2 regions of the Duganella sp. FT27W genome follow, and region 2 is predicted to be linked to the other one. Evidence: predicted binding sites of a transcription regulator. Region 2 holds the regulator's gene; the other holds the start of a gene.
What was found. The regulator NrdR, encoded in region 2, represses ribonucleotide reductase genes. The targets are predictions, from matches to a motif close to CACNANATNTNGTG.

Region 1: the regulator NrdR is predicted to act here: its motif matches at 6,185-6,198, upstream of F8197_RS22365 (ribonucleoside-diphosphate reductase subunit alpha).

Annotation. Positions count from the first base shown of each region.
Region 1 covers NZ_WHIV01000005.1:75,721-86,092, forward strand. The annotation lists gene F8197_RS22330 (ABC transporter permease) at 1-463, shown strand, start outside; gene F8197_RS22335 (ABC transporter ATP-binding protein) at 460-1,254, shown strand; gene F8197_RS22340 (inner membrane protein YpjD) at 1,294-2,097, shown strand; gene F8197_RS22345 (PP0621 family protein) at 2,094-2,390, shown strand; gene F8197_RS22350 (PAS domain-containing sensor histidine kinase) at 2,395-4,068, shown strand; gene F8197_RS22355 (sigma-54 dependent transcriptional regulator) at 4,083-5,501, shown strand; gene ampD (1,6-anhydro-N-acetylmuramyl-L-alanine amidase AmpD) at 5,498-6,094, shown strand; gene F8197_RS22365 (ribonucleoside-diphosphate reductase subunit alpha) at 6,381-9,335, shown strand; gene F8197_RS22370 (ribonucleotide-diphosphate reductase subunit beta) at 9,471-10,372, shown strand, end outside.
Region 2 covers NZ_WHIV01000003.1:1,124,382-1,134,753, forward strand. The annotation lists gene F8197_RS28915 (pilus assembly protein) at 1-401, opposite strand, end outside; gene F8197_RS16835 (pilus assembly protein) at 581-1,084, opposite strand; gene F8197_RS16840 (PilW family protein) at 1,089-2,000, opposite strand; gene pilV (type IV pilus modification protein PilV) at 2,249-2,821, opposite strand; gene F8197_RS16850 (hypothetical protein) at 3,027-3,737, shown strand; gene nrdR (transcriptional regulator NrdR) at 3,838-4,311, opposite strand; gene glyA (serine hydroxymethyltransferase) at 4,369-5,616, opposite strand; ZMP/ZTP riboswitch at 5,713-5,836, opposite strand; gene F8197_RS16865 (SDR family oxidoreductase) at 5,995-6,744, shown strand; gene ybgC (tol-pal system-associated acyl-CoA thioesterase) at 6,886-7,299, shown strand; gene tolQ (protein TolQ) at 7,315-8,007, shown strand; gene F8197_RS16880 (ExbD/TolR family protein) at 8,037-8,474, shown strand; gene tolA (cell envelope integrity protein TolA) at 8,488-9,471, shown strand; gene tolB (Tol-Pal system beta propeller repeat protein TolB) at 9,471-10,372, shown strand, end outside.

The DNA of each region.
Region 1 (10,372 bases), on a different contig from region 2:
GATTCCGCCGATCGCGTACATTCCGCTGTCGATCCTGTGGTTCGGGCTCGGTAATCCGCCGGCCGTGTTCCTGATCGCGCTGGGGGCGTTCTTCCCGGTGCTGATGAACACCATCGCCGGCGTGCGCCAGGTCGATGGCATCTACCTGCGCGCCGCGCGCAACCTCGGCGCCACCGGCGCCACCCTGTTCGTACGGGTGATCCTGCCTGCCGCCGTGCCATATATATTGTCCGGCGTGCGGATCGGTATCGGCACTGCCTTCATCGTGGTGATCGTCTCCGAGATGATCGCCGTAAACAACGGCCTCGGTTTCCGCATCCTCGAGGCGCGCGAGTACTTCTGGTCGGACAAGATCATCGCCGGCATGGTCACCATCGGCCTGCTGGGCCTGGCGATCGATGTGGCGATGAACCGGTTGAACAACCATCTGCTGCGCTGGCACCGCGGCCTGGAGCAGCAATGAATCCGCATATTCTGATAGAAGGCGTCGGCAAGGTATTTCATACGGCCGGGCGCGACATGGTGGCGTTGCAGGGCATCGATCTCGCCATTCCGCAAGGGCAGTTCGTCTGTTTGCTGGGGCCTTCGGGCTGCGGCAAATCGACCTTGCTCAATGCGGTGGCCGGCTTTGCGCCGCCCACCACCGGCACCATTACCGCCGGCGGCCGGCTGGTGACCGGCCCCGGCCCCGAGCGCGGCATGGTATTCCAGGAGTACGCGCTGTTCCCGTGGATGACGGTGGCCGACAATATCGGCTTCGGCCTGCGCATCCAGGGCAAAGGCGAAGCGGCGACCGGCGCCCGGGTCGAGCAACTGCTGGCGATGCTGTCGCTGACCGATTTTCGCCACCGCTACCCGAAAGACCTGTCGGGCGGCATGCGCCAGCGCGTGGCGATCGCCCGCGTGCTGGCGCTCGATTCGCCGATCATGCTGATGGACGAGCCGTTCGGCGCGCTCGACGCGCTCACCCGCCGCAATTTGCAGGACGAGCTGCTGCGGCTGTGGGCGGCGCTGAACAAAACCATCATCTTTGTCACCCACAGCATCGAGGAGGCGATCTACCTGGCCGACCGCATCGTGGTGATGACCTACCGCCCCGGCACCATCAAGCGCGACTTGCTGGTGGACCTGCCGCGCCTGCGCGATCCGGCCGATGCATCGTTCAACGCCCTCAAGCGCGAACTGGGACAACTGGTGATGGAAGAGCAACAACGCCACCACCACGACGAACTGCGCATGGCGGCGGTCGATTGAGGGGCTGCCGCCGATTGAGCGATAGTGTAAACTGGGTGCATGCAGACCTATTTGTTCATCGCAGCCATCGTGCTGTATCTACTTTGCGCCGCCTTGCCGTCGCGCCGCGGCACGCTGGTGTCGGCGGTGACCGTCGTGGCCTGGCTGGTGCATGGCGCCGGGCTGTGGACCGACGTCGCTGCCGACGGCTCGCTGCGGCTCGGTTTTGCGGCCATGCTGTCGTCGGCGCTGTGGGTGTCGGTGGCCGCGTACTGGTTTGAGAACCGCAACTTCGGCCTCGACGGCCTGCGCCGCCTGGTCATGCCGGCCGCTGCGTTCACCGTCGCGCTGCAGGCGATCTATCCCGGCGCCCTGATTGCACTGGGCGACAAGACTCCGCTGTTCGGCTGGCACATCGCGGTCGCCACGCTGGCTTATAGCACCCTCACCATTGCTGCTTTCCACGCCGTGCTGATGGCGTTGCAGGAAGCGCGTCTGCACGCGGCCACCGACCGCAAGAGTTTCTTGTCGGGCGCGCTCGACCAGCTTCCGGCGCTGCTCACCATGGAAAAGCTGTTGTTCCGCATGATCGGCATCGGCTTTACCTTGCTCACGCTGACGGTATTGTCCGGCATCGTGTTTTCCGAACAACTGTTCGGGCAGGCGCTCAAGTGGGACCATAAATCGGCGTTTACCATGTTGTCGTGGCTGCTGTTCGCGGCGCTGCTGGCCGGGCGCCGCCTGCGCGGCTGGCGCGGCAAGACGGCGCTGAGTTTTACCCTGGCGGGGTTCGCCACCTTGCTGCTGGCGTATGTCGGCAGCCGTTTCGTGTTTGAAGTGGTACTGCATAAAGGATGGGCATGAGCCGCATTTTGTTTTGGGTGGGTTTGATTTGCCTGATCGTCTTCGCGATCCGCAGCAAGATTCGTAGCGCGCAAAAGCGCGCCGAACAACAATTCCGCGACGCGCAGCAGCGGCAGCAGGCGCCGGGCGGTCCGGCCGGCTATGCGCCGCGCGGCGCGCAAAAGCCCGCCATCGAGGCTGAAACCATGCTCGAATGCGCGCACTGCGGCGTATTCTTCCCGGCCGGCGAGGCGGTGCGCTTCGACGGCGCCATCTACTGCAGCAAGGCGCACGCCGCCCTGCCACCGAACTGACGCCATGGAGCGCCTGCAAGCCCCTCCGGCTTTGCCAGGCGACTCCCATCCCACGCGCGCGACGTTCTGGCGCTCGCTGCAAACCCTCAACGCCACCCGCATCGTCATCGCGGTGGTGCTGCTGGTGTACCTGAGCTTTGACGGTCGCGGCCTGCGGTCTTCCGGCCACTACCTGTATTTGTGGATCTGCCTGGCCTATCTGGTGCTGGCGATCGGCTTTGCCTTGACGGCGGTGTACTTGCAGCGTCGCTTCCTGGCGCAGGTGCTCACGCAAATCGCCTGCGACCTGGCCATCATCTCTCTGTTATATGTGGACGGCGGCGGTTTGCGCAGCGGCCTGGCCATCTTGTACCTGTTTCCGCTCGCCGGTACGGCCATCCTGGCGCCGCTGGTGCTGGCGCTGTTCTGCACCGCGCTGGTCGCGCTGTTCATGCTGGGCGTGGGCGTGATCCAGGTGCTGGAGATGGAGGGCGAACATGTGCTGCTGCAATCGGGCTTGTACGGCGCCGCGTATTTTGCCGCCGTGCTGGGGGTGAACCGCATGGCGGCGCGGCTGATCGGCCAGGAAGAGCTGGCGATCCGGCGCGGCGTGGAGATCGGCGTGCAGCAGGCGGTCAACCGGCTGGTGATGGCCAACGTGGCCGACGGCGTGCTGGTGGTCGATGCCGATGGCCGCATCTGGGCCGGCAATCCGGCCGCGCAGCAGATGCTCGGTCTGACCGGGCAGGAGCTGTCGGCATCGGATGACCACGCGCCGCTGGCGCTGGCCTACGCCGAATGGCGCGCGGATCCCGCGCTCGATACCGCCTTCATCACCCTGAAGCCGTATTTCAGCATTCGCCTCAAGGCGCGGTTTGCCGCCGTCGATCTCGGCGACGTCATCGCCGGTGGTCCCAACCTGGCGCGCAGCGTGATTTTTTTGCAGGAGGTGAGCGAGATCGAGGAACGCGCGCAGCAGCTCAAGCTGGCCTCGATGGGCCGGCTCACCGCCAGCATTGCCCACGAAGTGCGCAATCCGCTGTCGGCCATCGGCCACGCCACCGCGCTGCTCGAGGAAGACATCGCCGATCCCGGCCAGCGCCGCCTGTTGCGCATCGTCGGCGACAACGTCAAACGGGTCAACCGCATCGTCGAGGACATCCTGCAACTGTCGCGTAAATCCCACGTCCAGTACGAGCCGCTGGCGCTGGGCAGCTTCCTGGAAGAGATGCGCGACGAATTCATCGAAACCCACGGCCTGGCCGAAGACCAGATTGCCGTGTCGGTTGCCCCCGGGACCACCGTGCATTTCGATCCGCTGCACCTGCGCGAGGTGATCGCCAACCTGGTTGGCAATGCCCTGCGCTACGCCAGCGGCGCGCCGGCGTCGGTGCGGCTGGACCTGGTGCGGCAGCCGAACTGGCTGGAATTGCACGTGCAGGATGACGGTCCTGGCATCAGCGGTGAGGTGCGCGCGCATCTGTTTGAACCGTTTTACACCACATCGAGCAAAGGAACCGGGCTGGGGCTGTATCTGGCGCGGGAAATGTGTTTGAATAATGAAGCGCGGCTCGATTATGAATACCGCTTCGATAGTGTTGGTATCGACGAGGGTATCGAAAACAGCCACGACAGTCATCGCGTCGATCGCCGGTCCGGCGGCCGCTTTGTCATCACTTTCGCACCACCGCAAAAGTAATCGAAAGGCTGTCCATGAGCGTGAGGTCCCCCCGCGTGCTCGTCGTCGATGATGAAGCCGACCTGCGCGAACTGCTGGAGCTGACCCTGGTAAAAATGGGGCTCGATGTCGACAGCGCCGCCACCGTGGCCGAGGCCCGCGCGCTGCTGGCCCGCCACCCCTATCAACTGGTACTGACCGACATGCGCCTGCCCGACGGCCTGGGGCTGGAACTGGTGCGCGACGTGGCCACCACATACAAGAACACGCCGATCGCGGTGGTCACCGCTTTCGGCAGTGCCGACAACGCGGTGGTCGCGCTCAAGGCCGGCGCGTTCGATTACATCGCCAAGCCGGTCGCCCTCGATCAACTGCGCCTGCTGGTGCGCTCGGCGCTGCGGGTGCACGAGGCCGCGCCCGGTGTCCATAGTAATGGCCCGGCCGATGCTGATGCGGTGGACGGCCGGCTCAAGGGCGGGTCGGCCGTGATGGCGGCGCTGCGCGCGCAGATCGGCCGGCTGGCGCGGTCGATGGCGCCGATCGCCATCCACGGCGAATCGGGCAGCGGCAAGGAGCTGGCGGCGCGCGAAATCCACGCCCGCAGCCCGCGTGCCGGCCAGCCTTTCATTGCGGTCAACTGCGGTGCGATCCCGGAGGCGCTGATGGAAGCCGAGTTTTTCGGCTACCGCAAGGGCGCCTTCACCGGCGCGGCCGATGACCGCGACGGCTTTTTCCAGGCTGCCAACGGCGGCACCCTGCTGCTCGACGAGGTGGCCGATCTGCCGCTGGCGATGCAGGTCAAGCTGCTGCGCGCGATCCAGGAGCGGCGCGTGCGCAAGATCGGCGCTACGTCGGAGGAGCCGGTCGATGTGCGCCTGATCAGCGCCACCCACAAGAACCTGGCGCGCTGCGTGGAGCAGGGCGCCTTCCGCCAGGACCTGTTCTATCGCCTGAACGTGATCGAACTGGCGGTGCCGCCGCTGCGCGAACGCCAGGGCGATTTGCCGGCACTGGCCGACGCCATCCTCGAACGCCTCGGCGGCGGCGGCCACAAGGCGGCGCTGGGGCCGGGCGTGCTCGAAGCGCTGGCCGGCTACCGCTTTCCCGGCAATGTGCGCGAACTGGAAAATATCCTCGAGCGCGCGCTGGCGTTTGCCAACGACGGCGTGATCGAGGTGGCCGACCTGGCGCTCAAGGCCGGGCAGGGTGGTCAGGGTGGCGATGGGGTGGCGGCGGCTGCGGCCGCGTCCCCCGCATCCTCATCGCCAGCATCGTCGCCCGACTTGCCGGCCAGCCTGCCCGACTACCTGATCGCCATCGAGCGCGATATCATATTGCGGGCACTGGCGCAGACGCAGTTCAACCGTACCCAGGCCGCGCAGCTGCTGGGCATCAGCTTCCGCCAGTTGCGCTATCAAATGCAGAAACTGAATATCCAGGAACCTGAAGCATGAAACCTGTAGTTGCCGTCGATGTCGACGGCTGGTGGCCGGCGGCGGCGCGCTATGACAGCCCGTTCATCGACGCGCGGCCCGACCCCGCAGACATCACCCTGCTGGTCATCCACAACATCGGTTTGCCGGGCGGGCGCTGTGGCGGTCCGCAGGTGTCGGACCTGTTCACCGGCCGCCTCGATTATAATGTTGACCCTTCGCTGGCGGACCTGCGCGATCTGCGCGTGTCGAGCCACTTCTTTATCCGGCGCGACGGCCGCGTGGTGCAGTATGCCCCGGCCGGCGCGCGCGCCTGGCATGCCGGCGTCTCGATGTTCGGCGGGCGGGTAAAATGTAATGATTTTTCGATCGGTATCGAGCTCGAAGGCAATGACCACACCCCGTTCGAGGCAGCGCAATATGCGGCGCTGGCGGACCTGACCGGGGCGTTGCTGGCGCGGTATCCGGTCACCGATATACAAGGACACGAACACGTCGCGCCGGGCCGCAAAACCGACCCCGGCGCGTTTTTTGACTGGAAAAAATATGCCGAGAGCAGTCCGTCGTTAGTACTTGCTAACCCCGGACTGCGCGTAGTGAAAGGCCTCCTGTAAAGTCAATTGAAAAATTGCCTTTACCGCTAAAAAATACCCTTGCACGGGTACTTTGCGCCTACTACAATCAGTGCATGGAATTCGTTTAAACACTAGATGTAGTAGTTCTCAAGGCACTGGTTCTTAACCTGTTGTACGGCACGGGGCCAGGGCAACATCCATTTCAGCTCTATATTCCGCAACAATAAGCCAGCCTGGTTCGCCCGGCTGCAGGCTTTATTTTTGCCATTTTATTTACAAACATACATCGCGCAGCACGGCTGCACGCTGTTACCGGGGAGCTTCAATGCAATCTACTCAAGACAACACCTTCAATCCAGCGCTGGTCCCAGCAGCCGCTGCGAGCGCCGCCAGCAGCCCGTCCACGGCCGCCAGCGACCTCGGTGACTACCGCATCATCCGCCGTAACGGCGCGGTCGTCGCGTTTGAACCGTCGAAAATCGCGATCGCCGTGACCAAGGCCTTCCTGGCCGTCAACGGTGGCCAGGGCGCCGCTTCGGCCCGCATTCGCGAATTGGTAGAGCAGCTCACCGCCAGCGTCGTGTCGGCCCTGGTGCGCCGCCAGCCTTCGGGCGGCACTTTCCACATCGAAGACGTGCAAGACCAGGTGGAACTGGCACTGATGCGCTCGGGCGAGCATGACGTGGCCCGCGCCTACGTGCTGTACCGCGCCAAGCACATGGAAGAGCGCCGCCTGGCCAAGGAAGCCCAAGGTGGCGCCGCCGCCATCGCCGCACCACAAATCCACGTGGTGGAAAACGGCGAGCGCAAGCCGCTGGAAATGAGCCGCGTGACGAGCCTGATCAACGCCGCCTGCATCGGCCTGGAAAAGCACGTCGATGCCGATGCCATCCTGGCTGAAACCCTGAAAAACCTGTACGACGGCGTGCCGGTCGAAGAGCTGCACAAGTCCGCCATCCTGGCGGCGCGCGCGCTGATGGAAAAAGACCCGGCCTACTCGCAAGTGACGGCCCGCATCCTGCTGCACACCATCCGCAAGGAAGTCTTCGGCAAGGAAGTCGCGCAAGGCGCGGCCGCTGCCGAGTACATCACGTACTTCCCGCAATACATCGCCAACGGCATCAAGAACGAACTGCTCGACGCCAAGCTGGCCGAGTTCGACCTGGAACGCCTGGCCAAGGCGCTGGTCGCCGACCGCGACCTGCAATTCGGCTACATCGGCCTGCAAACCCTGTACGACCGCTACTTCCTGCATGTGCGCGACGTGCGCATCGAAATGCCGCAGGCGTTCTACATGCGCGTGGCCATGGGCCTGTCGCTCAACGAACAAGACCGCGAAGCGCGCGCCATCGAGTTCTACCAGCTGCTGTCGTCGTTCGACTTCATGTCGTCCACGCCTACGCTGTTCAACTCGGGCACGCTGCGCTCGCAGCTGTCGTCGTGCTATCTGACCACCGTGTCGGACGACCTGGAAGGCATCTACGACGCCATCAAGGAAAACGCACTGCTGGCCAAGTTCGCCGGCGGCCTCGGTAACGACTGGACGCCAGTGCGCGCCCTGGGCGCCCACATCAAGGGCACCAACGGCAAGTCGCAAGGCGTGGTACCGTTCCTCAAAGTGGTCAACGACACCGCCGTGGCGGTCAACCAGGGCGGCAAGCGCAAGGGCGCAGTCTGCGCCTACCTGGAAACCTGGCACATGGACATCGAAGAGTTCCTGGACCTGCGTAAAAACACCGGCGACGACCGCCGCCGCACCCACGACATGAACACGGCCAACTGGATTCCCGACCTGTTCATGAAGCGCGTGATGGAAAAAGGCGACTGGACCCTGTTCTCGCCATCGGACACCCCGGACCTGCACGACCTGGTCGGCAAAGCCTTCGAAAAAGCGTACGTCGCGTACGAAGCCCGTGCTGCCGCCGGCGAAATCCGTGTATTCAAGAAAATCGCCGCGCTCGACCTGTGGCGCAAGATGCTGTCGATGCTGTTCGAAACCGGTCACCCATGGATCACGTTCAAAGACCCATGCAACATCCGTTCGCCGCAGTCGCACGTGGGCATGGTCCACAGCTCCAACCTGTGCACCGAGATCACCCTGAACACCGGTCCTGACGAAATCGCCGTCTGCAACCTCGGTTCGGTCAACCTGCCGGCGCACATGAAAGAAGGCAAGCTCGATCACGTCAAGCTGCAGAAAACCGTGCGCACCGCGATGCGCATGCTCGACAACGTCATCGATATCAACTACTACGCCGTCGAAAAAGCACGCAACGCCAATATGCGCCACCGTCCGGTGGGCATGGGTGTGATGGGCTTCCAGGACTGCCTGCACATGATGCGCGTGCCGTTCGCCTCGCAAGAGTGCGTGAACTTCGCCGATACCTCGATGGAAGCGGTGTGCTACTACGCCTACCTGGCATCGACCGAACTGGCCGAAGAGCGTGGCCACTACGCGTCGTACAAAGGTTCGCTGTGGGACCGTGGCATCCTGCCGCAAGACTCGATCAAGCTGCTGGCCGAAGAGCGCGGCGGCTACCTCGAGCAGGACCTGTCGTCGGCCATGGACTGGACGCCGGTGCGCGAACGCATCGCCAAGTTCGGCATGCGCAACTCGAACTGCGTGGCGATCGCTCCGACCGCCACCATCTCGAACATCATCGGCGTGTCGGCCTGTATCGAGCCGACGTTCCAGAACCTGTACGTGAAATCGAACCTGTCGGGCGAGTTCACCGAGATCAACGGCTACCTGGTGCGCGACCTGAAAGCGCGCGACCTGTGGGACGAAGTCATGATCGCCGACCTGAAATACTTCGACGGCTCGCTGACCAAGATCGACCGCATCCCGGACGACCTGCGCGACATCTACGCCACCGCGTTTGAAGTCTCGCCGAGCTGGCTGGTGGAAGCGGCATCGCGTCGCCAGAAATGGATCGACCAGGCCCAGTCGCTGAACATCTACATGGCTGGCGCGTCGGGTAAAAAGCTGGACGAGACCTACAAGCTGGCATGGCTGCGCGGCCTGAAAACCACGTACTACCTGCGCACCACCTCGGCCACCCATACCGAGAAATCGACCTCCAAGACCGGCGCCCTGAACGCCGTGGCAGTCGATGGCGGCATGTCGGCCAGCGCCAAGGCTGCGGCGCCGGTCGCTCCGGTAGCTGCTGCTGCCCCGGTAGCCGCCGCCGCAGTTGCCGCATCCGCCGAGGAAGACGGCGAAGCCTGCTACCTGCGTCCTGGCGACGACGGTTTCGAGGAATGCGAAGCCTGCCAATAATCCGCCACGGTGCAGTGGGCGCGTTTTGAACACCGCCCGGCACCTTTAGCTTGAGCGCCGTCGTCCTCCCTTGCGGGGACGACGGCTTTGCCGTCCCGGGCTGCCGGGACCACATATATATAGAAGGAATCCATTATGTCGCTCTCCTGGGACGAAGACACCGCACCGGCCGCACCTGCCGCCATCAACCCTGCCGCGCTGGAAGGCGAGGGCACCACCGCCGAGCAAGTGGCGCGCCGCGTCAATGCCGACGACAAGCGCATCATCAACGGCAAAACCGACGTCAACCAGCTGGTACCGTTCAAGTACAAGTGGGCGTGGGACAAATACCTGGCCGGCTGCGCCAACCACTGGATGCCGCAGGAAGTGAACATGCAGCGCGATATCGAGCTGTGGAAGAACCCGAACGGCCTGACCGACGACGAGCGTCGCCTGGTCAAGCGCAACCTCGGCTTTTTTGTCACCGCCGACTCGCTGGCCGCCAACAACATCGTGCTGGGCACCTACCGCCACATCACCGCGCCCGAGTGCCGCCAGTACCTGCTGCGCCAGGCGTTCGAGGAAGCGATCCACACCCACGCCTACCAGTACATCGTGGAGTCGCTGGGCCTGGACGAAGCCGAGATCTTCAACGCCTACAACGAAGTCAAATCGATCCGCGACAAGGATGAATTCCTGATCCCGTTCATCGACACCCTGACCGACCCGGCCTTCACCACCGGCACCGTGGAAAACGACCAGAAACTGCTCAAGTCCCTGATCGTGTTCGCGTGCCTGATGGAAGGCCTGTTCTTCTACGTGGGCTTCACCCAGATCCTGGCGCTGGGCCGCCAGAACAAGATGATGGGCGCCGCCGAGCAGTACCAGTACATCCTGCGCGACGAATCGATGCACTGCAATTTCGGCATCGACCTGATCAACACCATCAAGATGGAAAATCCGCTGCTGTGGACTCCAGCCTTCAAGGAAGAGATCAAGCAGCTGTTCCTGCAGGCCGTGGACCTCGAATACGCGTACGCTGAAGACACCATGCCACG
Region 2 (10,372 bases):
CGCCGCTCCGGCGGCGGCGATGCGGCGCGGATGGCGCTGCCGGTGAGCAGTGCGCCAGCATCCCATACGGCCTGCTTCGCTTGCGACAAGCCGCCGGTACCGGGCGCCATCGCATAGCGGATGAAGCTGCCGGACCAGTCGGCCGTCTGCATCGCTGACTGGTACAAGGTGCCGGCCTGGTCAGGCCTGGTCGGAACGCGCACCAGCGCGGGGCCCTCAAGTTGTCCCGCACTGTCTTGGCGGCATGACGAAGCCAGCGGCTCGCTGGCGATCGCCAGAACCGGCGGCGCCGACAGGGCAACGTTGCTCACGCCCCAGTTTACACACGCAATCAGGCAGTAAATCAGCCGCTTGCAACACTTGAGGTCGGTCTGGCGCCCGTGGCGAGCGAGGCCTCTCATGCGGCTGATGCACCTGCCGCACTCAACGCACGCAAGACCCTCGGCGTACGTCAGGCACATCGGGCAAATGGCGCGCCCGATGTACCTTAGCCATCGGAGGCAAATGGAGTACTCGATGAATCTTGGCCACCGCCCCGGCGTCATCGTCAACCCAACCATCTGCGTACTCATTTTTTCCCTCACTCAGGTATGTACACACTCTGCAACACCACTTCCACGCCCGGCTTCGGGCCGAAGCCGATCGCCGTCACGCGGTAGCAAGTCTGCGGATCGGTTGCGTCGGTGCCGGGTTCGTGGCATTCCAGGCTTTCGATCAAGTAGCGCGGCTTTTTGAACGGTAGAAAGCCTATGCCGGTCTTCATCGTCGCGCCGGTTCCCTCACCGTATTCGACGGTGCAGGCGCCGCTCTCGTCGCCGCCGAGGTCGGCGCGCTGCCAGGCGGGATCGGCGGCGCATGCGTCATCAGCCACCACGGCACTGCCGTTCCGAATAGCGCGTTCCGCGTCCGCCAGGGCATCCTCCGCCGCCTGGAAGGCAATTTCGCGGTCGCGCTCGCCACGCGCGGCCTGCTCCCCCTGCAACCCCAGGCGCGCAGCCGACGCGCCAAGCAGCATGACCAGCAACATCATGACCAGGCACACCACCACCGTTACTCCGCGTTGCGTACGCATGGCCGTGAACATGGTGTCACCCGCTCTTGTTGCGTAGCATGACCGTCACGCCTACCAGGCGCCGCGCCCGCCATCGTTCCGTCGCCGAGATCTGCACTTCCATGATGCGCGTGCCCAGGTCCTGGCTGTAGCCGTCTGCATATGCCGGCCCGAACAGGTCGAATTGCATGGCGCGGGTGTCACTGCGGGTGTTGCCGTCGCCATGCAGCAGCAAGGCCAGCTTGACGGTGCAAACGCGTTTCCAGTGGCTGCGCCGCTGCAGGTCGCGCTGTTGTTCTTCTGGCGTGGCACCTGCTGGCGCCAGCGCGTTGTCGAGGGCGCGGATGGCAGTAGCGTTCAGATAGCGGTTGGGGACACCGTCGGCGGGCTGGTCGGTGTCCAGGCCGTATAGCACCTGGAACGATTCGACGCCGCGCACGATGGCGTCCGCGCCCCAGTTGCCATTGCCCAGATATTTGCAGCGCAATTCGCCGTCGCCGCCCTCGCCCAGTGCGACATAGAAGATGCTCCAGCCGAGCTCGTCACCATCATCGGGCGCCGCCACGCCGAAGCCGCCGCAGTTGATGCTCGAGCCATCGCCGCTGGTGCCCTGACCGTGACCGGCAAAGCGCACAGCCAGCACATCGCTGCCGTTGGCCACGGCTGGCAGCGGCGTACCGATGCCATAACTGGCTTTGCCCAAGCTGTGCGCATCCCAACCGCTGATCAACGTCGGTGCATCGTCGGCGATGGATACCGGCGCGGCCATGCTGTCCCAGTTGACGTAAGCGCCCTGCCGCACCGACTGCGCCATGATCTCGAGCGCATAACGGCCGCCATCGTCGAGCCAGGCGCTTTCGGCGTGATGGCGATAGTTGCCGGCCGACGCCAGCAGCAGGCTGCCAGCCAACAAGGTCAACAACAGCCCCAGGCCGGCGGCAACCAGCAACTCAACCAGGCTCCAGCCGTCCTGGCGCGTGAGCTTTATGAACCTGCTATGAGACAGGCCCTGTTCACGCCCACGCCTCGTTAACGTACGCCGATACCCGCCCTGTTTGCGCGTGCACTTCATTAACGTGCTCGGATAACGGCCTTGTCGGTGCGTAAGCTTCATCAATGTGCTGCGATACCTGCCTTGCTGTCGCGTGCGCCTTATCGACGTGCACCGATAGCCGCCATGTTGGCGCGGGCGCTTCATCACAATGCTCCGACCGGCAGCGCCACGCCCGGCACGTGCTGGCCGGTGCGATCGACTTGCGGCGTACCGTCGGCGCGTTTGCCGCGCCAGCCTACCTTGATCACCAGCGGTGCACCGGCCCCGCCACTGCAAGGCCACAGCAAGGTGCCACCGCTCCACAGGCCGGTGTCGCGGCAGATCACCACGCGGCCGCTGGGCAGGTGCGTGCGCAGGGCGGTCTTGATTTCGTAGAGATCGAACCAGGCCAGTTGCGCCGCGTTGCAGGCATCGGCGTAGCACAGCACGGCCGGCGGCGCGGGTGGTGGCTGGTCGAGCACATCGTAGTCAAGCGTCAGGTAGGGATTGGCACCGTCGGGCAATTGCATCTGCGACGGGTTGGCGCGCAGGCGTTCGGCCATACTGGTCGCCAGCAATGATGCCTGCGCCAGCAAGGCGCTCTGGTGCCGCGCGCGCATGGCCGCCAGTTGCATCGACACGCCACCGACGATGCCCACCGCCAGTACGAACACGGCAATCAGCACCTCGAGCAGGGTGAAGCCCCTAACCGACCACAACTTTGTACCTGAGCGCACGGCCAACCTCCGCTACATGACGAGGACAGAGTTCGACGTTAGCAGTGCTTTATGGCTGAGATCTGAGATGGATCAAGCGTGCGCTTGTGTTCGGGCGGTTGACAACAATTGGCGAACACGACAGTGACGCGGTGAAGTAAGATCAGGCGCTTGCATTCGGTTAACTTTTAAGCAATCATGGTCCACCATGTGATCGGGGCCAATTATGAGTATTCTGCTTGCCGTTGCCGGTACTTGCCTGGCTTGCGGTGGTGGTTTTGTCTGGCAGCGCCAGCGCCGCACCCGGCGCGAGGCCACCATCCGCGAGTTTCTGCTGCCGAAAGGATTGTTCGAAGCACTGCAAGTTCATCATCCGCAACTGACGCCCAAGGATTGCCAGCTGGTGGCACAGGGACTGCGCCAGTTCTTCCTGGTACACCTGAAAAGTGGCGGGCAGTTTGTGTCGATGCCGTCGCAGGTGGTGGACGACCTGTGGCACGAATTCATCCTCTACACCCGGGCTTACGAACAGTTTTGCCGCAAGGCGTTCGGCGGCACCCTGCACCACACCCCGGCCATCGCGCTCGACCAGCGCCACCGTGGCAACGACGGCATCCGGCGCACCTGGCGCCTGGCCTGCGCCGAGGAAAATATCGATCCGCGCCATCCGTCGCGGCTGCCGTTGCTGTTTGCGCTCGACAGCAAGCTGGCCATCCCGAACGGCTTCGTGTACGTACCCGATTGCGACGGTGTCGCGCGCAAGGGTCAGCAAGGCGGTGGTGGTGGAGGCGATACCTACTGCGGTGCCCACCTGGGCGGTGGCGACAGCGGCTCAGGCACCGGGAGCGGCGACAGCAGCGACAGCGATGGCGGTGGAGACAGCGGCGGCGATAGCAGCGGCTGCGGTGGCGGAGGTTGCGGTGGTGGCGGCGACTAGGCGTGCCTGACGCAACCCTCAGCGCAAGACGCAGCGACGAAGATAGTACGAATGTACGGCGCAAAAGCTGCAACGCAGCAGGGGATGCCTGGTCAGGCGCTCACTCGGTCTTGCGCGGCTTGCTTTCCTCACCCACTTCCGCAATCGCATTCTGGAACTCGGCCAGATCTTCGAAGTTTTTGTAGACGGAAGCAAAACGGATGTAGGCCACGGTATCGAGGCGCTGCAATTCCTGCATGACCAGTTCGCCGATGTAACCGGTATCGACTTCGCGCAGGCCGCTGGTGAGCAGTTTTTCTTTGATGGACGAGACCGCCGCATCGACGGCGGGCGCCGCCACGGGGCGTTTGCGCAAGGCCAGCGACAGGCTGCCACGCAATTTTTCCGCCGAGTATTCGGTACGGCTGCCGTTCTTCTTGACCACGGCCGGCATCACCAGTTCGATGCGTTCGTACGTGGTAAATCGTTTATCACATTTCGTGCAGCGACGGCGACGGCGGATGGCATCCCCTTCCTCGGATACACGCGTATCGAGAACCTGGGTATCGTCATGCTGGCAGAACGGACATTTCATATGAGCCACTGAATATTGAAACGGCGCGCCGGTGGTGACCGCCGGCGCGCCAGGGGATTACTTGGCGTAGACCGGGTACTTGTCGGCCAACACTTTAACAGCAGCTTTTACACGCTCGATGGTGGCGGCGTCGTGCGGGTTGTCCAGCACGTCGGCGATCAGGTTGCCCACTTCTTCCGCTTCGGCTTCCTTGAAACCACGGGTGGTCATCGCTGGCGAACCGAGGCGGATGCCCGAGGTCACGAACGGTTTCTGCGGATCGTTCGGGATGCCGTTCTTGTTGGTGGTGATGTGGGCGGTGCCCAGGATCGCTTCGGCTTCCTTGCCGGTCAGATTCTTCGGACGCAGGTCCACCAGCATCACGTGCGACTCGGTGCCGCCCGAAACGATACGCAGACCGCGCTTGATCAGGGTCTTGGCCAGCACGTCGGCGTTGATCACCACTTGTTGCTGGTAAGCCTTGAATTCAGGCGTCAGTGCTTCCTTGAATGCCACTGCCTTGCCGGCGATGACGTGCATCAGCGGGCCGCCCTGGATGCCGGGGAAGATGGCCGAGTTGATGATTTTCTCGTGCTCTGCCTTCATCAGGATGATGCCGCCGCGCGGGCCGCGCAGCGATTTGTGCGTGGTCGAGGTGACGAAGTCGGCGTGTGGCACCGGGTTTGGGTACAGGCCGGCAGCGATCAGGCCGGCGTAGTGGGCCATATCGACCATGAAGTAAGCGCCCACTGCCTTGGCAACGGCTGCAAAACGTTCGAAGTCGATCTTTTTCGAGAAGGCTGACGCGCCGGCGATGATCAGCTTGGGCTTGTGTTCCTTGGCCAGCGCTTCCATCGCGTCGTAGTCGATGTCCTCTTCAGCGGTCAGGCCGTACGACACCACGTTGAACCATTTGCCGGACATGTTCAATGGCATGCCGTGGGTCAGGTGGCCGCCTTCGGCCAGCGACATGCCCATGATGGTGTCGCCTGGTTTCAGGACGGCAAAGAACACGCCCTGGTTCGCTTGCGAGCCGGAGTTCGGCTGGACGTTGGCCGCTTCCGCGCCGAACAGTTGTTTTACGCGGTCGATCGCCAGTTGCTCGACGACGTCCACGTATTCGCAACCGCCGTAGTAGCGTTTGCCTGGGTAGCCTTCGGCGTATTTATTGGTCAGCTGGGAGCCTTGGGCTTCCATGACGGCTGGCGAGGTGTAGTTCTCGGACGCGATCAGTTCGATGTGGTCGTGCTGGCGGGTGTTTTCGTTCTGGATGGCGCCGAACAGTTCCGGGTCAACGCTGGCGAGGGTGTGATCTTTTGCGAACATGAAAAAACTCCAATAATGAGTAACGTTGTTGCTGGCAGGTTGGATCGAATGAGGGAAGCCAAAGCGGACAGGCAGCCTCTTTCGTGCATTCCATCGATGGGCTGCCCAGGCGAACGGCTGTTGAAATCTCACGTTTCCCGATGGATGTCCATCTTTCGCCGACAGACCAGCGCACCATTTTGGGGCTGACCGCAGCTTTTCGCCAGTTACGTGAGACGTAATGGAACCGGGATTGTAATTTATGCGCCAGATTTGAGCAAATTTGCGAGAAAGCCGGGCTGATCTAATTTGCAACATCGGCATTTCGCGGCATCGCCGGGCAACATTGGGCATTTCAGCTACAATTTTGCCACCCTGTCACTCACTCTAGGAAACCTCATGATCGTCTTCATCACTGGCGCCTCCGCCGGCTTCGGCGCTGCCATGGCCCGCATCTTCGTTCAAAACGGCCATAAAGTCCTGATCGCCGGCCGCCGCGCCGACCGCCTGCAGGCCCTGGCCGCTGAACTGGGCGACGCTGCCCTGCCGGTCGTGCTCGATGTGACCGACCGCGCGTCGATTACTGCCGTGCTGGCCGGTTTGCCGGAAGCCTGGCGCCAGATCGATGTGCTGGTCAATAACGCCGGCCTCGCTCTGGGCGTCACGCCGGCCCACGAATCGTCGCTGGACGACTGGGACACCATGATCGCCACCAACGTCAGCGGCCTGGTTGCCATGACGCGCGCTATCCTGCCGGACATGGTCAAACGCGGCAGCGGCACCATCATCAATATCGGCTCGGTTGCCGGCGATACGCCTTATCCGGGCGGCAACGTCTATGGCGCAACCAAGGCTTTCGTCGAGCAGTTCACGCTCAACCTGCGTGCCGACCTGGTGGGCACCGGCGTGCGCGCCACCAACCTGGCGCCCGGCCTGTGCGGCGGCACCGAGTTTTCCAACGTGCGTATGAAGGGCAACGACGAGGCCGCCGCCAAGGTGTACGAAGGCACCACGCCGCTGACCGCCGACGATATCGCCAACACCGCGTACTGGATTGCCACCCTGCCCGCGCATATCAATATCAACCGGATCGAGATGATGCCGACCTGCCAGGGTTACGGTCCGCTCAATATCAAGCGTACGCTCTGATCACGGCCGTGATAAATGGGTGGTGAAACTTAATTTACGCTGAATTTTGCAGGGGAAGGACGCAATTGGCCCGTCCTTCCTTCAACCAGCGCAATAAATTCGCGTAGAATGTTGCTCAATCTTATTTGCACTCAATACAACATGCCAGCACAGTTCGACTGGAATGTCCGGGTCTATTACGAAGACACCGACGCCGGCGGGATCGTCTATTACGCCAACTACCTGAAATTCTTCGAGCGGGCCCGTACCGAATGGCTGCGCCACCTCAATGTGAACCAGCACGCATTGCAGCAGGAACATGACGTGTTGTTCGTCGTCAAAAGTGTGACCTCGGAGTATCATGCGCCTGCAAAGCTTGACGACGTAATAAAATTAACACTTGGCATCCAAAAGCTAGGCCGTGCATCGGTTGCATTCCAGCAGCAAGCATGGTGTGGCGAGCAATTGTTGAATTCGGCCCAGGTCACCATCGCCTGCGTCGATACCGCCATGCGCTTGCGCGCCATACCATCCGCCGTGGCCGAAAAAATGCGTCACTACGTAATCTCCGACTGATCAGACTGATAAACAATGAACGTCACCCAAGACCTCTCTTTCATCTCCCTCATCACCAATGCCCACCTGATCGTGCAGTTGATCATGGCGTTGTTGCTCATTATCTCGCTGGTCAGCTGGACGTACATCTTCAGCAAATTGTTCGCGGTCCGTTCCGCGCGCCGCCAGACCGTGGAATTCGAAAAGACCTTCTGGGCCGGCGGCAACCTGCACGCATTGCACCAGAACGCCGGCAAGGACCGCGCCGGCAGCGGCCCGCTGGCCCGCATCTTCGAGGCCGGCATGGGCGAATTCATCAAGAGCAAGGCTGCCTACGCCGCCAGCCGTGAAAGCATGGACCACGGCGCCATCCTGGACGGCGCCCGCCGCGCCATGCGCGCGGCCTTCCAGCGCGAGATGGACGTGCTCGAATCGCACCTGGCCTTCCTGGCCTCGGTCGGCTCGGTGTCGCCGTACATCGGCCTGCTCGGTACCGTGTGGGGCATCATGAACGCGTTCCGTGGCCTGGCCAATGTGCAGCAAGCCACGCTGGCAGCGGTTGCGCCCGGCATTGCCGAAGCACTGATCGCCACCGCCATCGGCCTGTTCGCGGCGATTCCTGCGGTGGTGGCTTACAACCGTTTCTCGCACGATATCGATCGCCTGGCGATCCGCTTCGAGAGCTTTGTCGAAGAGTTCTCCAACATCCTGCAACGCCAGTCGCGCTAAGCGCGGGCATTTGATAAGGCAGAGCGATCATGGGTTCTTCTTTTAACAGCAGCATGCGCGGTGGCCGTGGCCGCAAGCTCAAGTCCGAAATCAACGTCGTGCCGTACATCGACGTGATGTTGTGCCTGCTGATCATTTTCATGGTCATGCCATCGGCCAACGACGCTTCGGTGGTGGACTTGCCGCACGCGGAAAAATCGACCAAGCCGCCCAGCGACTACGTGCAGATCGTCATCAAGCCGAACGGCGCGCTGTCGATCGGCGTCAAGGGCAAGGATGCGGACGCGCCAGAGACGGCGCCAAGCCGCGATGCGCTGGTGAAAAAACTGCGCACCTTGCACGAGGCGCATCCCGACTACCCTGTGCTGATCTCGGGCGACAAGGAAAGCAAGTACGATGACGTGATCCAGCTGATCTCGGAAGCAAAGAAAATGGGCATTACCCGCGTGGGTTTGGCCACTCAATAAGAACGTTGAATAGATGAATCCCCCTACCGCAGGCGGCCCGTACAAGGTGCCGCGACAACACAATGGCTGGCGCGCAACGATACTTGCCGTATCGGTGCACGCGGTGCTGTTGCTGTTCCTGTGGGTGGGCGTGAGCTGGCAGAACACCGAACCGACCGAAGTCCAGGCAGAAATCTGGGACATGACGGTGCAGGACGCCGCCCCCGCCGCCCCGCCGGAACCCCAACCGGAACCTGATCCAGAACCGGCGCCGGAGCCTGAACCCATGCCGCCGCCCGTGGTCAAAGCTCCACCACCACCGCCGGTGGAAGTGCCACCTGCGCCCAAAGCACCCGACATCGCCCTCGAACGCCTGAAAGAAAAGAAGAAAAAGCTCGAGGAAGAGAATAAGATCGCCGAGGCCAAGGAACTCAAGGAAGCTCAGCTGAAGAAAGAGGCGGACGAGAAGCAGGCCAAGCTCGACGCCAAGAAGAAGCTTGAGCAGAAAAAACTCGCCGAGCAAAAAGCCCGGGAAGAGGAAGAAAAAGAACAGGAAGAGAAAGAGAAGAAACTCGCCGCCGAGCAAGCCAAGAAAAAGGCCGCAGCCGAGAAACTGGCCAAGGAAAAGGCCGACAAGGCTGACAAGGCCGCCAAGGAAAAAGCGTTTGCTGCGGAAATGAGCCGGATTACCGGATCTGCATCGAAGGGTTCCACCGGCACGGCTGCTCAATCGACTGGCGGCAAGGTTGATGGCGGCTACGCGGCAGCGATCCGTACCAAGGTCAAGAACAACCTGGTCTATGGCGGCACCGACGATACGCTGACGGCAACCTACAAGATCACCCAGTTGCCAACCGGTGAAATTATTGGCGTTCGCAAGATCAAGGGCAGCGCCTCACCTGCGTACGACAGTGCGATCGAGAACGCAATTGCCAAATCGTCACCGCTCCCGAAGAAAAAAGATGGTACGGTAGAGCGCGAACTGGAACTGAACTTCAACATGAAGGATATGCACTAATGCAAACCAAATTTAAACACATCATTCTCTACGCCGGCCTGACCATCGCGGCCACCATGGGCAGCGCCCAGGCGCAGATGCGCATCGAGATTTCGGGCGCCGGCAGCAACCAGATCCCCGTCGCCGTAGCCGGCTTCGCCAACGAAGGCGTGGCACCGCACATGGTGTCGGCCATCATCAAGGCCGACCTCGAGCGCAGCGGCGCCTTTAAAATCATTGACGCCGGTGTGATCAGCGACGTCAACAACGTCGACTACAGCGGCTGGAAAGCCAAGGGCGCCGATGCGCTGGTGGTTGGCACCGTCAATGCCATGGCCGATGGCCGCTACGACGTGCGCTACAAACTGTACGACACCGTCAAGCAATCGCAAATCTCCAACCTGGACAAGGCGGTGACCGCCCAGTTCACGCGCCTGTCCGCGCACCTGATCGCCGACGACGTGTTCTTCAAGCTGACCGGCGTGCGCGGCGCGTTTTCCACCCGCATTTCGTATGTAAAGCAGGAAGGCCGCAGCAATATGCTGATGATTGCCGACGCCGATGGCGAAGGCGAGCAACTGGCGCTGCGTTCCAACGAGCCGATCATCTCGCCATCGTGGTCGCCGGACGGCACCAAGGTCGCATACGTGTCGTTCGAGCAGAAAAAGCCGGTCGTCTACATCCAGAACCTGATCACCCGCGCCCGCACCGTGGTGGCCAATGAAAAAGGCAATAACTCGGCGCCAGCCTGGGCACCGGACGGCAACAAGCTGGCCGTGGCGCTGTCGCGTGACGGCAACTACGAGATCTACACGGTGAACGCCGACGGCAGCAACCTGCGCCGCGTCACCAGCAACGGCGGCATCGATACCGAGCCACAATGGTCGGCCGACGGCCAGAGCATCTACTTCACCAGCGACCG